Regions from separate parts of the Flavobacterium rhizophilum genome, predicted to be linked through region 1. Evidence: riboswitches for the same ligand, from Rfam matches in the RefSeq annotation. Region 1 holds a riboswitch; the other holds the start of a gene.
The links. A riboswitch is a leader RNA that binds a small molecule or an ion and turns the genes downstream of it on or off. The one in region 1 is predicted to bind cobalamin.

Region 1 (8,950 bases):
TTAAGCCTGCGTATTGGCATATCTGGCTTAGGGTCGTTATCGGTAACCCATTTAGGCGGAATACCACTTTTAGGTTTAGATTGCCTTAGTTTTGATTTATCTACATCACCAAAAACATCGTTATTGATCATTGGTTTATAACGATAGTTCGTTTCTACCGGAGTAAGGTATTCAAGGAAAACACCTGTAATCTCTTCTATAAAGCGCGACGGTTCACTATCAACCAGTTTACCCCAACGGTACCTTGACTGTGCATAAGTTAGATAAGCCTGATGTTCTGCACGTGTTAGTGCCACATAAAACAGCCTTCGCTCCTCTTCCAGTTCACTACGGGTATTCATACTCATGGCACTTGGGAAAAGATCTTCTTCCATCCCTACAATAAATACATGTGGGAATTCAAGTCCTTTTGCCAGGTGAATGGTCATAAGTGCTACCCTGTCATCATCTCCGGTATCTTTATCCATATCGGTAGCCAGGGCAACATCTTCAAGAAATTCAGATAATGCTCCTCTTGCACCGTCTACCTCTTTTTGACCTTCAATAAAGTCTTTAATACCGTTTAGCAACTCTTCTATATTCTCTATACGGGCAATACCTTCGGGCGTTGCATCCTTTTTCAGCTCCTGTATAAGTCCGGTTTTCTTGGTAACGTGCTCGGTAAGGTAAAAGGCATCATAACTGTCGTTAATGACCTGAAAGCTTTTTACCATGGTAACAAAATCCTGAATTTTGTTTCTTGTCCCCGAATTAAGCCTTAAATCAATCCTGTCGATATTTTCCATTACCTCAAAAATCGAACGTTTGTAATGGTTTGCGGCAACGGTAAGTTTTTCTATTGTTGTACCACCAATACCTCTTGCAGGATAGTTAATTACCCTTACAAGAGCTTCTTCGTCCTTAGGGTTAATAACCAGCCTTAGGTAAGCCAAAACGTCTTTAATCTCTTTTCTTTGGTAGAAAGAAAGCCCACCGTAAATCCTATATGGAATATCACGTTTCCTTAAAGCATCCTCAATAGAGCGTGACTGTGCATTGGTACGGTACAATACGGCAAAGTTTCCGTTAGGAAGCTGGTTCTGCATTTTCTGCTCAAAAATGGTACTGGCCACAAAACGCCCTTCCTCACTATCGGTAAGACTACGATGTACCTTAATTTTCGGTCCGTCATCATTGGCAGTCCATACAACCTTATCCAGCTTAGTTTTATTTTTATCTATAATGGAGTTAGCCGCTTCCACAATGTTTCGTGACGAACGATAATTTTGCTCCAGTCGGTATGTTTGTACGTTGTCGTAATCCTTTTGGAAGTTAAGGATGTTGTTAATGTTTGCCCCTCTAAAAGCGTAAATACTCTGGGCATCATCTCCTACCACACAAATATTCTGGAACCTGTCAGACAGAGCTCTTACAATAAGGTATTGAGAGTGGTTGGTATCTTGATACTCATCCACAAGTATATAACGGAAACGATCCTGATATTTCATAAGCACATCAGGGAAACGGTTGAGAAGCTCATTAGTACGAAGCAAAAGGTCATCAAAGTCCATGGCTCCTGCCTTAAAGCAACGCTCTACGTACTGCTCGTATACCTCGCCCATTCTTGGTTTTTTGGACATGGCATCGGCTTCCTGAAGTTCAGGGTTGTTGTAATAAGCCTTAACCGTAATAAGGTTGTTTTTATAATTGGAAATACGGCTCAATACCTGCTTTGGCTTGTATACATCCTTATCTAGCTGCATTTCCTTAATGATAGAAGATATAAGGCGTACACTATCCTGACTGTCGTAAATACTAAAGTTTGACGGATAGCCCAGCTTATCGGCCTCAAAACGCAGTATTTTGGCAAAAATAGAGTGGAATGTACCCATCCAAAGGTTTTTGGCTTCAGAGTTCCCTACAATACCCGCAATACGGTTTTTCATTTCACGCGCAGCCTTATTGGTAAAGGTAAGTGCCAAAATATTAAAGGCATCCACCCCCTGACTCATAAGGTAAGCAATACGCAGTGTAAGTACCCTTGTCTTACCCGATCCTGCACCTGCAATTACAATCATAGGTCCGTCTTTTTGCAAAACCGGAGCCCTTTGCGCTTCATTTAGCTGGCTTATATACTTTTCAATTTCCGTCATAACTTCTAAAAAAGCAAAAATAGTTATTTTTAGTCGGGAAATAAACTCTAATTATAGTTTCAGATAAGCTGTTTTGTTAAAAATTATTCACAATAATTTTATCTTACAAAAAGTATTTCGTTATTTTCGCCTTTCACAATTTTATATTAACAAACTGCGTTAGTTTATTACACCAAACTATTACTAAACATGGATTTTACAAAATTTATTGACGTACTGGCATATACGCTACCTTCAATCGTAGTAGGACTTTTAGCCTACTATTTTTTTGATGCCCAACGCAAAAACGAAGAAAGTCGCCGCCGATACCTTATTCACAAAGAAGCACAAAAAAATGCTATGCCGTTGCGACTGCAGGCATATGAAAGACTGGTACTTTTCCTTGAAAGAATAAACCCTTCAAAATTGCTTATAAGAATTGCTCCCCAGTCATCAAACAAACATGATTATGAGGAGTATGTAATTGCACAAATTGAGCAGGAATACGAGCATAACCTTACGCAACAAATCTATATTTCTGCCGAAAGCTGGGATATTATCACTACGGCAAAAAATGCTACTATCCAAATGATACGCAAAACCAATATGAGCGAAAAGGTAGATAGTGCAAACAAGTTAAGAGAGGTTATACTTACCGATTTGTTTGACACACAAAGTCCAAGCAGCATCGCTGTGGCTTATCTTAAAAATGAAGTAGCCGAAATGTGGCAATAATGCCAATTTACAATATTTTACAAGGCATCCTGAAAAGGATGCCTTTTTATTTTATATTTGCCAAAAGGTTTTGCTTAACGCAAATTAATAGGGAATCGTGTGTAAATCACGGGCTGTCGCGCAACTGTAAAGTACAAAACAGTTTTATCGAAATAAACCACTGCTGCATTTAGCGGGAAGGGCGATAAAATGTACAAGCCAGGAGACCTGCCTTACTAAATAATGACTATGCTTTCGCGGTTAAAGTGATGTCCGGTAATTGTACTCCTTTTTGGAGTTTAACTGCTGTGCCTTCATTTTATCTCCGTAAAAGCTTTAAAAATATACACGTGACGGAGAACACACAAAAAACGTATTTTAACTGGAGTAGCGGTAAAGACAGCGCCATTGCACTTTATTACCTGTTACAGAACAAAAACTATAGTGTAGACAGCCTGCTTACATCTATAAATTCACATTATGACCGTGTTAGTATGCATGGTTTACGTAAAGAGCTTTTACTACAGCAAATTGAAGCCATAGGGATACCGGGCACTACTATAGAGCTTCCCCTCCAGCCTACCAACGAGGAGTATGAAACCATTATGAAAAATAAGGTTCAGGAACTTATAAATGAAGGATACACTACCGCTGCTTTTGGTGATATTTTTTTAGAAGACCTTAAGGTATACAGGGAAAAACAACTTGAACCTTATGGTATAAAAGCGGTTTTCCCTTTATGGAAAAAAGACACTAAAGAATTATTAAAAGAGTTTATAGACCTGGGCTTTAAAACCATAACCGTTTGTGTAAACGGTACTAAACTGGATAAATCATTTGTTGGTCGTGTTATAGACCATGATTTTATAAATGAACTACCCGATGATGTTGATCCCTGTGGTGAAAACGGTGAGTTCCATACCTTTTGCTTTGATGCTCCCTACTTTAAAAAACCTGTAGACTTTACCATAGGTGAAACGATTTACAGAGAATACGACAACCACGGCACAAAAACCGGATATTGGTTTTGCGATTTGATTCCACAATAAATAACCATCATAAATATGACATCAGAAGTAAGAATAAAACTATCGGAAACACGAATTTTTAAAGCGGTTTTCCCTAACACAACAAATCACTATGATACTCTTTTCGGGGGTACTGCCATGCACTTAATGGACGAAGTTGCTTTTATAACGGCTACGCGTTTTAGCCGTCAGCGTATGGTAACGGTGAGCAGTGATCGTATCGATTTTAAGAAACCCATCCCTGCAGGTACTATAGTTGAGCTTATTGGTAAGGTTACCTATGTAGGAACCACCAGTCTTAAAGTACGTGTAGAGATTTATGTAGAACAGATGTATGAAAATACAAGGGAAAAAGCAGTAAACGGAGAGTTTACTTTTGTCGCAATAGATGAGAATAAAGTCCCGGTAAAAATACTTTAATTAAAAGGCATCCTTCAATCGGATGCCTTTTTTGTTTATGTTTGTTTTATAAAACATTATCATGAAAAAGATATTTACTGCCTCTCTTATTTTTTTATGCCTTAGTTCGGCTTTTGCCCAAAAAATATATCATAACAAAGGTTTTGGTATCACTATCGAAATACCTCAAACCTGGTGGGAAGACAACCGTAACGGGTTCCCTGCCGAAATTGAATTGAGCAAAAGCGAACGTAAAAAAATACTGGATGACAGTAACTCGGTTTTCCTTACCCTGTTTTATGACAGGGAAACCATAAAAGAAGGAGGTAATTACATCCCTAAAATGCAGTTTAACGTTGCCAGTAATTATGAAAAAGATTTTAAAGTACTGCTGAAAGCTACCGAGAACAATGTTAAAATACAGAAGAAATTCCAACCGGATTTTAAACTGGTTAAAAAACCTAAAGAGGTAAAAATTGCGGGTATTAAAAGTATAGGCTATGTAGCTACCTACTCCATGATGGTAAACGGGAAAACTACAACTATACGCAGTTTTACTTATGTTATACCTTATAACAATTATGTTTTCCATCTTAATTTTACCGATGAGATAAACGGAAAAGACCGCTCTAAAGAATTTGAAGCAGCAGTAAAGACTATTAAAATAGGATAATTAACAGATGACGGATGAACTCTATAGTAAACAGATTACAAGTAGGAAAGATTTTGTTGAGTTTTTAAAACTTCTGCATAAATACTACGCCTCAAAACCGGAAGATTGGGAGAATAACACCCTCGAATCTTTTTTGAAAGCACTATCTGATTATGCTGATGATATACCTAAGTATTATAAAAACACTAAACAGGACAGAAGCCCCGAGACTGCAGACTGGCATGTATTTGCAGACATGCTAAAAGGTGCTATTGTTTACGAATGACCTCTTTAACCAATTGTTTTTGTTATATTTATAAAAACAAAAACAACTATGAAGAAAGCCTTACCGCTATTATTACTTTTTATTTGTACTACAGTATTTTCACAAAAAACTGACATCGTACTACTGGGAACAGATCATTTTAGTCAGATTTATAAGGAAGATAACCCTAATACTGATATCAAATCTGATAAAAGAAAAACTGAAATAAATACAGTTATTGATTTAATTGGCAAGTACAAACCTGACTGCATTATGGTTGAGGAACTTCCGGAAAATCAACCCGAAATAGACAGTATGTATAATCTTTATGTAAAAGGTATTTTAAACACTTCCAGCAGAAGAGAGATTTTTAATATCGCTTTTCCTATTGCTAAAAAACATAATCTAAAAAAAGTATACTGCGTTAATGCACCAGGGGGCACATCACAAAGTCTCTTGGATAATGGAGATAATATTGAGTTGTATAAAAACGAAACTCTGGAGCTTCGGGAAATAGTAATGGCAAAATACAAGGCTATTAGTAACGGTACGCTCTCTTTTAAAGATTATCTCACCTTTCTAAACCAACCCGATACTTACAACAAAGTCTACCATTTGAAATACATAACCCCTGCAAGGGTTAGAAACGGTACTTTTAACGGCAACGATGAAATGATTGATTCCGCATTTGTTGATACAAAATATATAGGTGCAGAGCTTACTTCTGTGTGGAAAAACAGGGATTATAAAATATACTCCAATATTGTAACCACTCAACTAAAGGAAAAACCTAAACGTATTTTGCTTATTATTGGTGTAGGTCATGTAGGCTCACTTAAAAGCATTTTCAGGGATGACCCCGAATATAACCTTATAGAAGCAAATACAATTTTAAAATAATTATTCGGCTAAAAGTAATTCCAGCCTTTGTCTTTCATTCTCCTTAAGTTCAGGCATTATATTGGTAAACGCTTCCCTGTAGCCTTCTTCTTTAAGCAGCTTTCTTATATTATCACGTCCAAACTTGGCAAATTGCCATTTGTGATGTTTAGTGGCTCTGGCAAGATTTATAAGTACAATATCATCCTGCTTACCTATAAAAATTAAATTAGACAATGCATTTTGACGGATACTGCTTTCATACTTTGGAGACGCATAATCCTGTAGCTCGGCATAATATTGCTCTTTTTTATCAGCTCTGTAGTCTTTAGTGGTGTAAGCTAGCGTTAGCCATAGTATCCTTAAATTTTTGTCGTTAAATCCAACCCAGGTATCAGACACATCAAGGAACTCCCCTATCCTGTCTGGGAAACGCATGCTTAAAACATTAAGAGCAATTTCCTTTGTTACGTATGACTCATCCTGCATAAGTGATGTGTATTCTTCAAAAAACGCATCAGGAATAGTAACAACCGTACGGGCAACCGCCTGCCTTATTTTTATATTATCCGTTTTCATGGCAGTACGCACAATGTCGGCTTTTTCTTCAAATGGTACTTCTGCCAGTTGGAACAGTATTTCTTCTTTTAAAGGCCAAAATGCATCCGAATTCATTACCTGTGTATACATTTCCTTACCTTCCTCAAATGGTTGGTTTTGCAGACTGCCTATAGCAAAATACTGTTGTATGAATTTATTTTTTTTCAGTAAATCAATAGCTTCACCAACCTCAAACTTAGGATTTTTAAGCCAGCGTTTTTTAAATGATTCGGTATTATAATCAGACACCTTGTTAATCTCTGCAAGAAAATCATCGGTACTTACATTCTTAAAGGCATATTTTTCCAAATAAGTTTTCACTGCTTTCCTAAAAACATCATGCCCTACACCTTCTCTTAATACATGCAGTGCCCATGCTCCTTTTTGATAGTAACTCAAGGCACTTGCTTTTTCGTTTAATATAGGCACTGTATCAGTTTGTGATGCCTGCTGTAACCTTTCTGCCATTTGGTATAACTCATAGTAAAAATGGTCTTCCCCATACAGTTCCTGTTCTGCCAGTAAAGCATAGTAAGTAGCAAAACCTTCCTGTAGCCAGTGATGCTCACCCGACTTTGCCGTAATCAAATCGCCAAACCACTGGTGAGCCAGTTCGTGGGCATTAACATTTACATAAGTTCGATCATTAAAACCAATGTTATCCACCACATAATCCTGTGAAAATATAGTAGAAGTTGTATTTTCCATACCTGCATATAAAAAGTCGAGCACCGGTATTTGCCTGTAAATTCCCCAAGCATACTTCACTCCTATTTCCTTTTCAAAAAAATCGAATATCTGTTTACTGTAACGATAGGTAGGTTCAAATTTATCCCTGTCTTCCGGACGGTAATAAAACTCTAACGGAGTACCTGAGGCCGACATCTGCTGCTGTTTTTCAAACCTGCCTATAGCCATCATCAAAAGATAGCTACTCATAGGATTTTGCATTTCGTAATTCCATTTTTGAAGGTTATCCTCAGCGGATTTACCTTTCAACTCACCATTAGCCAGTACTTCAAATCCCTCCTGAAATCCTACCGAAAGGTTAAACACCACCTTTTCGTTCATGTCGTCAAAACTCGGTAGCCAGTGACTGGTATACTTCCCCTGCCCTTGTGTCCATATTTGCAGTCCGTTGCCTTCACCCACAAAGTAAAGCGTTTGTTTAGGCTGTGCCGTGTAATCAAACTCCAGTATGTTTTTTCCTTTTTTATAACCTTTGTAAAGCTTTAAGGCATGGGGAGCATCTACAAAACCTGCTTTCTTACCGTTAATGGTTAAGTTGGCATAATCCATATCGTGCGCGTCAATGGTAATGGTATCGGTTTTTTCAAGCAAATCAAAGGTATACTTAACCTTACCCATAATCTTTTTATGGGATACATCAAAAGTAAGGTAGGCATTAAGGGTTTTAAAATCGGCCTTTTTGTATTGCTGGGCAAAGCCCGAAAGGCTTAGTAAAAATATAGTGGCAGAAATGTAGTTTTTCATGGAAAATCAAAGTATTTATACAAAACTAATAAATGCATACATATATTACACTTTAATTTTATCGAATAAGTTTTATCTTCGTAACTCAATCCTTACAAGCCAAAATGAATAACCTATTAGAAACTCCTATAGAATACCTTAAAGGCGTAGGCCCTGCCCGTGGCGAGTTGTTACGTAAGGAGTTGGGCATTCATAAATATGGCGACCTGCTTAACCTTTACCCTAACCGCTATATAGACCGTACTAGGTATTACCGTATTAACGAATTGCAAAACAGTAACTCTGAAGTACAGATTGTAGGGAAAGTAATCAACATAAAAACGGTTGAACAAAAACGCGGAAAACGCCTTGTTGCTACCTTTGTAGACAATACAGGGCAAATGGAACTGGTGTGGTTTCAGGGACAAAAATGGATAAGGGAAAACGTTAAGATAAATGTGCCTTATGTAATTTTTGGTAAAGTTACTTCGTTTAACGGAGTTTTCAATATGGCACACCCAGAAATGGAACTGCTTAGCGAACACGAAAAAAGCCTTCGCAGCGCCATGCAGCCTATTTACCCAAGTACCGAAAAACTTACGCAACGCGGTATTACAAATAAAGTGGTAAACAAAATAATGCAACAGCTGTTTATAGAAACACAGGCATTGTTTAAGGAAACACTACCGGCATGGCTTTTACAGGAAATTAAACTAATTCCTAAAAATGCGGCATTGTTTAATGTACACTTTCCTAAAAGTCAGGAAATACTGGCTCAGGCACAGTTCAGGCTTAAGTTTGAAGAACTGTTTTTTATTCAGCTACAGCT
Region 2 (8,950 bases), on a different contig from region 1:
GGTCTGTTCGGCTTCGTTATACGTTCTGGAACGTACATCCCTTCCCTGACTTATGTTATGGGCAATAAAAGCCCCACTGTTCATTTGGTCCTTATAATAACTCCTGTCAGCATTACGCCCACCGGCTCTTATAGGTTCGCTTGGCCTGTTTCCCATTTGCCCTGTATATATGTTGTTGCTTTTTTCGGTACTCATAACACTTACATTTAAATATTAATACTGGTTTTAATTTTAATTGTCAGGTTGATTTTCCTTTTTCGAAGCACCCTTTTCGGCATTTTTAAAATTCTTTTTCAACTCAGGAGTTTTCTTCTCGCTCAAATCCTTGCCGCTTGATACTTTAGGTGCCGGAGTTTGATTTTTATCTTTATTACTCATAATATTATTCCTTTAGGTTGATGTATACAAAGTTCAGTCATAACTTATTGATATTGAAGTTAATTAACACTCATTTTTATGCAAAATGTTATAAAAACCTTTAACAAAGTCCTTAACCCCGCTACTGGTAGCCAGTTAGCATTTTGAGAGTTAGCATATATAAAGGAAAGTTTAACAAACAATTCACGCAATGAGTTGTAAAACAGTATACAATAGTGAGTAAATTAGTAGTGTATTATAAGGTATTACTTATAAAAACATCATTTATCACTATTAACCAGTTTTTTTTAAAGCACATATAATTATGAAAACAGCAAAATGGATTCTCGATTTGGCTCACTCCGATATACAGTTTAAAATAAGGCATTTGCTTATTGCTAATGTTACAGGGCATTTCAGGTTATTTTCGGGCACTATGCATGCCGGAAAAGATGATTTTACTGATGCAGACTTTAAGCTGACTATAGACGTATACAGTGTAGACACCAATAATGAACAAAGGGATGAGCATTTGAAGTCGGCCGATTTTTTTAATGCCGATTACTATCCTGAAATGCAGTTCGTCTCAAAATCATTTAACCATATAGATGGCGATAAGTATGATTTAAAAGGGGATCTTACCGTTAAAGATGTTACTAAGGAGATTACGTTTAAGGTATTGTTTGGCGGAGAAGCCAGAGACGGATTTGGTAATATGAGAGCCGGATTTGATATTAGCGGCGAGATTGACCGAAATGATTTTAACATCCATGCCAATGATACTACAGAGGCAGGCGGACTGGTACTGGGAGAGGAAATTCACCTACATGCCAATATACAGTTTATTAAAGAGGAAGAGTAAACAAAAAAGGCAGGTATAACCTGCCTTTTTTAATGTTCTGTATTTCCGCGATCTCTTTTGTTTTCGGGATGTGATGCCGGATAACGGTTTTTTTCAATATCTGAATTGAAATCCCTGTTCTCGGCGGTTTCCTTATCTTCAGTTTCGTTTTTGGTACCACGGTTTTTGTCTACCACTTCACCTTTATCATTCACGGTTTTATCGCTTTGACTAACCGGTACTGCTTTTCCCTCGTTTACATCGCGGGCGCGTTTTTGAAGTTCCTTATTGCCTTCTTCATCTTTTTCGGTTTCAGGATTTAAAAAGCGGCTGCCGGGATTGTAATTATTGGGTAGGTTTTCTCCGCTAAAGCCTTCGTTTTTCTGATGGTTGTCTATCTTTTTTGAACCTAAATCCTTAGGGTTATTTTTTGTTTCCTGTGACATAGCTTTTTGTTTTTTTAGGTTGTTATTATAATATTACTACTAATGAATCATAAAACAAAAAGGTTTAACAAAGCCTTAGCTACTGGTACTTTATAATAAAATTATAGTGTGAGTTCACTATGTCGTTTACTGTTTTTTGCAGGGATTCGTCCAGCATGTTATAACCGTCCTTCAGCTTGCCCGATGAGGTAAAATAATCAGGAAGTTTGTATTCAACCAGTACGTCTCCGTCGGTATAAATATCACCTACTTTAAAGTCAAGAGTGTAGCTGTTAACATGAAAAGTAATGGTCATGGTATAGCGTATTTTGTAAAAGAAAGCCTCGCCACGGTTACGGTAATAAAAGGCGTTTTTCTTATAGGCACTAATGGTTATAGTATTTGCAGTTACATTAGTAACATCCACCGGGCTTTTAAGTCGGTTATATTCATAAGCCCATGTATCGGTCGCTTTTATGAATAACTCAACAGGTATGGAGGGGATACTTACCTCTACAGGATCAAAACCATTTGAGTGTAGTTCCATTAAAGGAGGTTGTGCCTTTATAGTTGTACATATAAATAGTATAAGTAAGGTAATTTTATGCATATTATTTGTCGTTTAAGGCTTTTTCAAACTCTTCCTGTATCCTGCTGTTGGATATAAGCATTGGTTTTTTATCAATGGTTATGGTAATATCATCTCCATCTATACTATAGGAACCCGAGAATTTTCCCAAAGGGGTACTGCCTTCAAAATTTCCGTGCTGGTCGTCTCCGGCAAGATTACCCTTGTCGCCTATAGAACTTTTTATCTTGTTTAGCAGACTTGTTTTATCACCCGGATAGGTTATTGTAAACTGATTAGCCATGATTATTTAGGTATTGGTTTACAGTAAAGTTACAGAATAATAGGCGAGGACTGTGTTTAGCTTTTGTTAAATGCGTAAGAAAAAGCCGAAGTCAAAGTGCTTATTCCTTCACGGTAAAACCACCCTTTTCAGCATCAAAAGTTATGCTGTCATCATTAAATAACCTGTTAAAAACCTTGTTGCTAATTAAATTAGCAGGAGAGTCCTGTATTACTTCCTGTTTAGTCATTACAACAATCTCACTGCTTAACTGCAGGGCAAGGTCTAGGTCATGTGTGGAGTAGAGTATGCATTTATCGGTTTCCTGTGTAAGCTTTTTCAGGAGTCTTAACAGGCTTACCTTATGCAGTAGGTCTAAGTGAGTGGTAGGCTCGTCCAGTACTATAAAAGGCGTGTCCTGTGCCAGGGCACGGGCGATTAGCACCTTTTGTAACTGTCCGTCACTTATTTCATAATACTTTCTGTCTGCGAGATGCTCAAGTTGGGTAAGTTGAAGTGCCCTTTTTACCTGTAGCTTATCTTCTTCGGTAAGTGTGCCTAACCAGTTGGTATAAGGCTGCCTTCCCAGTGCAATAAGTTCATAAACCGTAAGGTTGCTTGGCGGAAGCTTCTCGGTAAGTACCACGCTTAGGTTTTGAGCCAGTTCCTTAGGGTTGTGTTGAGTTAGGTTAATTCCGTTAAGCTGAATAATCCCGCTAATAGGCGGCTGAATTCCGGTTAAGGTACGCAGCAGGGTAGATTTACCTATACCATTGGCACCTATTAATGCGATAAGCGTACCTTTTTTAAGGTTGAGGTTAATATGCTGTGCAATAATAGCTTCCTGTTTTTTTTCAGGATAACCAATACTAAGATTACTTGCCGCTAATACTGTTTCCATCACTTTTTGAATTTAACTGAATACCCCTTTCTTTTTCCTGAACAAAAGCCATATCACTATTGGCGCACCAATTATAGATGTAATACCGTTTATAGGTAATACAAAGCTGCTTCCCGGCCATTGGGTTACCGTATCGCAAATAAGCATTATGGCAGCACCTGCAAGCAGTGTTGCCCAAAATAATACCAGATGGCTACTGGTTTTAAACAGTAGTTTTACAATATGGGGTACGGCAATACCTATAAACGAGATAGGTCCTGTAAATGCCGTAATACAGCCCGTAATAATACTGGTTGCCAGTATGATTGTAAAGCGTGTTTGGCTAAAGTTTATCCCAAGGCTTTTGGCATAACGTTCGCCAAGCAGCATAGCATTAAGCGGTTTAATACAGGTAACGGCTATAGCAAGTCCAAGTAGACTGGCACTCCATAGTATAGTGATGTTTTCCCACGAAAGATTACCTAAACTTCCCAATGCCCAAAACGTATATTTTTGTAGCTGTTCGGCATTACTGAAGTAAGACAGTACACCTACAATGGCCCCTGCAAAACTCCCGAACATTAAACCTACAATTAGTATTGCCATTGTATCTTTTAGCCTTTGTGCTACTATCAATACAGCCAGTAATACCAGTAAACTACCAAGGGTAGAGGCAAGTACGAGTCCGTATGACGATGAGAAAAAACTACCTACGGCAGGTACAATCCCGGCACCTAAAATAACAATGGCTACCATAAGGCTGGCTCCCGAACTCAAGCCTAAAACACTAGGCCCTGCCAATGGATTGCGGAAGAGCGTTTGCATAAGCAATCCGCTTATTGACAGCCCCATGCCCACAATAATTGCAGTTAGCGCTTTAGGAAGCCTGTAGTTGATTATGATATATTCCCATGCCGACTTTGAAGCACCTTTGCCAATAAGGCTGTTAAACACTTCCCTGAGGGGAATACTAACCGATCCCAAACTGATATTAACCAAAAACAGCGCCACAAGGCTAATGCCAAGCAGTATAAAAATAAGTGTATATCGTTTGGTGTACAGCACGGTGGATTAGTTTAATTTTTCAAAAAAGTAAAGTTCGTAATCCGGCAACAGTTCCGGGTGAAATATCTTGATAAGATCTTTTAAAACAAGATCTGGCCTTGTGGCCGAAAGCTCATAATATACATATCCTCCGGTTGGACCTCTTTTAGTACCAAAGGAATATACTTTCTTGTTTTTAAATGACCGGAACTGCCCATAATGCGGGTTGCTTTCAGTCATTTCGTTAAGAGATGTATAGCTGTTTGGTCCAATCCAATATTCGGCATTTTCGGCTTTATCCAATACGGTTTCAAAGGAGAGGCTAAGACTTCCGGTCCCATCTGTATCTTTCCAAAGATAGTCGGCATTGGCATCTTTTAAAAACTGCGCTCCCCAACTTCCTCCCTGTGGCAGGTTCCATTGATCCTGAAACATTGCGCCTGCCATAACAGTAGGTTTTTCGGTAGTGTTTTGTGCTATTTTTTTAGCTTCATTATAATCTTTTACTATCTGTTTAAAAATAATATCGGCTTCTTTTTCCCTGCTGTAAAGTGCCCCGAAAAACTTAATCCATTCGGCTCTTCCAAGCGGGCTTTGCTCGGTCCAGTCACCATTGTATAAAACGGTTAGCCCGCTGTTTTGCAGGGTGTTCATGGATTTGTTGTTACTACTTATACTAAAGCCCACAACAGCATCGGGGGACAGGTCAATCATAATTTCGGTATTCAGTCCTTCGTTTTGACCTACGTCTTTAACCAGTCCCGAATCAATACGTTTTCTTGTCTTTTCGCTTGAAATGAAGTCAGTACCGGGGTAGCCTACTAAAGTGTTTTCCACACCAAGCATTTCCATTGCCGGTATGTGTGTGGTTGAAGTCACCACAATTGATTGCAGCGGTACCTGTACAGTAGTATATTTTTTAAGACTATCGGGCACAACAGCATCTTTTTTCTGCATAACATAAGTGAAGGTTTCCGTAGCATCAGGCCACGGGTTGGTCACTTTTACTATGGTATAACCGGGGTGTTTGTACAACTCCAGTCCGCTGGCGTAAACTATTGAATTCTCTACAGTTTCGGTAGTTTCTTCGTGTGCTTTTTCCTGTTTTTTACAGCCTGTTACTGCCAGTAATAAAAAAAGAAGAATAGGGTAGTGTAAGATTTTCATAACAAATATTAAGCTGCTGCAAATGTATAAATTTCAATATTAATCCTATATTTGCACCCAACTTTAGGTTATAGTGTGCCGGCCGCACACTGTATTAAAAGGGAATCAGGTGCAATACCTGAGCTGTTCCCGCAACTGTAAGCTATATCCCTTTTGGGAGGCTGTTGTTAACTGCGAGCCACTGCCTGTATGGGTGGGAAGGTAAACAACAGTACGCAAGCCAGGAGACCTGCCTTTAGTGTTAACAATTATCGAACCTTCGGGAAAAAAGGTTCTGGAAATTATGACATTTAACAGACTCATCCTTGTATTAACTCTTGTATTGTGCCATCAGCTTTGGGCGCAGCAGGATACTATTGTCCCTTTAAAAGAGGTGATAATATCAGACACGCAATTGCGTGATTTTTCAAATACGCAGCAGGTACTGGTATTAAACGATTCGGTTATCGGGATAAATCAATCATCACTTACTTCATTTTTAAACTACAATACCACCATCTATTTTAAGGAAAACGGACTGGGTATGGTTTCGTCTCCGTCATTCAGGGGAACAACCGCTCAGCAAACTGCTGTGATATGGAACGGTATAAACATAAACTCCCAGTTAACAGGGCAAACTGACTTTAACGTAATAAATACCCGCGACTTTAATGCCATAGATGTTAGGGCAGGAGGCGGAAGTGTTATTTATGGTAGTAGTGCCATAGGCGGGAGTATTCACCTGAACAACGAACTTGAGTATAAAGAAAAATTCACTAACGAGCTTAGGGCAAACTTCGGCAGCTTTAATACACTTGGACTGCATTATGCAGGGACAATGGCTACAAATAAGTTTAGCGCATCCCTTAGCTTTACCAGAAACAGCTCTGATAACGATTATGATTACGTAGGTAAGGAGGGGCATAATCTTAACGGGCAGTATTATAACAACAGTGCCTCGGCTACAGTGGGGTATAAAATCAATCAAAAAAATGTCCTTACCTATTACGGCTACCTGTTTGATGGGGAAAGGCATTTCTCGCTCATATTTCCATCGGAAACAAGAACGAAGTATGATAATTTTGATACAAGGAACATGCTGGAGTGGACAGGCTATTATGGCAGGTTTACCTCAAAACTAAAGGCTGCTTACCTGAGTGAGAAGTACAAGTATTTTGATAATATTTATAAAGACGATTATACCTACGGAAAATCAGAATCTATAATAGGGAAGTACGACCTGCTCTTCCAAATTAACAGTAAAATGAAGCTAAACTCGGTATTGAACTTTACCCAAACCAAAGGGTATGGTTCCAATCTTGAGGGTGCCGAAAGGCATATAGGTTCGGCTAGCGTACTGTTTAGTCATTCGGTTACTGACAAATTAATGTATGAGGCGGGTATAAGAAAAGAGGCTACTAATAATTATGAGAGTCCGTTTTTGTATTCGGCAGGAGCAAAATATCGTTTTTCCGATTTTTACATGCTAAGGGTAAACGGATCTAAAAACTTCAGGATACCTACTTTCCAGGATTTATACTGGCAGGGTAGCGGTAATACCGACCTGAAACCCGAAAGCTCAATACAGGGAGAAATAGGTAATGAGTTTACCGTTAAAAATGCCAGCCTAACCGTAACGGGGTATTATATAAAACTTAAAGATATGCTGCGCTGGCTGCCTACGGGTAGTGTGTGGCGACCACAAAATACCGACAGGGTTAAAACCTATGGTATAGAAACGGTATTTAAATACAATAGGGAATTTAACGGACACAAATTGGGGCTTACCGCAGTTTATGGTTATACCCGTAGCGAAAACGAAGACACCGGTAACCAGCTTATATATGTGCCTTATCATAAAGGATCGGGGACGCTGTCTTACGCATATAATAAACTTACTGCTTACTATCAGTTTTTATATACCGGAGAGGTGTTTACAAGATCGGACAATAACTCGAGGTACAATATAGATGCCTATACTACAGGTAACCTAGGTGCCGAATATACTTTTGGAAAAACGACTACTTATAAACTGGGAGCACAGGTGCTTAATGTTTGGAATGCTGATTATGTTAGTGTAGACAGCAGGCAAATGCCAGGCAGAAACTTTAATTTTTATTTCACTTTAAAACTCTAACTTAAACTTAATAACTATTATTATGAAACTTAAGAATTCATTATTTGCCTTATTGGCCGGTTCTTTATTTTTTGTATCCTGTAGCAGTGACGACGATAACGTATCTGTTGCTTCCGGTGCTTATGAGAACGGAACTTTTGTACTAAACGAAGGTAACAGTAACCCGTCTACAGGTACTGTGTCTTTTATTGGTAACGACGGTACTGTAGAGCAGGATATATTTACTGCTGTAAACCCTGATGCTCCTGCTATAGGTACTTATTTGCAGTCAATGTTCTTTAGTGATGATTATGCATTTATCATTTCGGGTCAGGCAAATAAAGTAACTGTAGTAAACAGAAATACTTTTGAATTTGTTGCAAGTATCGAAACTGATTTCAGTAACCCTCGTTATGGTGCGGTTATTAACGGTAAGGCTTATATTACTAACACATCTAATTATGCAGATCCGGATGATTTCCTAACAGTGATTGATCTTGCAAGCTTTACTACATCTACAGTAGAACTTAACAATTATGCCGAAAGAGTACTTACAGAAAACGGTAAGCTTTACATTACTAACGGATACTACGGCAGCGGAACATCGGTAACTGTATTCAACCCTGCAAACAATACTGTTGAAGCAGTTGTTGAACTTGGTGATTCTCCAAATTCTTTTGACGAAGAAGATGGTGCTTTATATGTAATGGGTGATACTCAAATAAGCAGAATAAACCTGGCAAACAATACAGTTAGCGGTACTATTGAGCTTACTGCTGAGATGTCTGGTGCAAAAAATCTTACAATTTCTGATAATTCTATATACTATACTGTCGGAACTAGCGTTTATAGCTTATCTTTGAACTCAACAACATTGCCTACAGAAGCTTTATTTAGCTATGAGTCAGGTTCTCAATGGGGTGCAATGTATGGGTTTAATGTAAGTGAAGGTAAGGTATACATTGCTGATGGCGGTGACTTTGCTTCAGACAGCGAAATTTATATTTACGGTACTAATGGTACATTAATAAGCACACACGTAGTAGGAGTTGGACCTAACAGTTTCTACTTTAACAATTAAATTACTAGCTAAAATAAAGTAATTTTGTTTATGTTTAAAAAGAAAGGCTTCCCTAGGGAAGCCTTTCGAATTTTATTATGGTAGCTTTTTTATAAGATGACCTAAATTTTGCGGTACCTCTTCAATATACATTTCATCGCCAAATGGCTGCATGGTTTTAGAGGTTTTAAATATTTTATGTTCTCTTGCAGGTTGTTGCGGCATCATTC

Region 2: linked by a shared signal. The riboswitch ahead of ABS768_RS16665 (TonB-dependent receptor plug domain-containing protein) and the one ahead of ABS768_RS00350 (Dph6-related ATP pyrophosphatase) in region 1 are both predicted to bind cobalamin.

The regions. Positions count from the first base shown of each region.
Region 1 covers NZ_JBELQB010000001.1:66,208-75,157, reverse strand. The annotation lists gene ABS768_RS00360 (ATP-dependent helicase) at 1-2,123, opposite strand, end outside; gene ABS768_RS00355 (DUF7935 family protein) at 2,322-2,846, shown strand; cobalamin riboswitch at 2,895-3,075, shown strand; gene ABS768_RS00350 (Dph6-related ATP pyrophosphatase) at 3,176-3,874, shown strand; gene ABS768_RS00345 (acyl-CoA thioesterase) at 3,890-4,273, shown strand; gene ABS768_RS00340 (hypothetical protein) at 4,335-4,925, shown strand; gene ABS768_RS00335 (DUF7660 family protein) at 4,933-5,190, shown strand; gene ABS768_RS00330 (DUF5694 domain-containing protein) at 5,239-6,069, shown strand; gene ABS768_RS00325 (M1 family metallopeptidase) at 6,070-8,142, opposite strand; gene recG (ATP-dependent DNA helicase RecG) at 8,247-8,950, shown strand, end outside.
Region 2 covers NZ_JBELQB010000016.1:39,943-48,892, forward strand. The annotation lists gene ABS768_RS16620 (hypothetical protein) at 1-195, opposite strand, end outside; gene ABS768_RS16625 (hypothetical protein) at 232-378, opposite strand; gene ABS768_RS16630 (YceI family protein) at 683-1,219, shown strand; gene ABS768_RS16635 (hypothetical protein) at 1,249-1,644, opposite strand; gene ABS768_RS16640 (hypothetical protein) at 1,724-2,233, opposite strand; gene ABS768_RS16645 (hypothetical protein) at 2,235-2,495, opposite strand; gene ABS768_RS16650 (ABC transporter ATP-binding protein) at 2,596-3,375, opposite strand; gene ABS768_RS16655 (iron chelate uptake ABC transporter family permease subunit) at 3,388-4,419, opposite strand; gene ABS768_RS16660 (ABC transporter substrate-binding protein) at 4,426-5,565, opposite strand; cobalamin riboswitch at 5,614-5,816, shown strand; gene ABS768_RS16665 (TonB-dependent receptor plug domain-containing protein) at 5,849-7,681, shown strand; gene ABS768_RS16670 (YncE family protein) at 7,704-8,741, shown strand; gene ABS768_RS16675 (S41 family peptidase) at 8,817-8,950, opposite strand, start outside.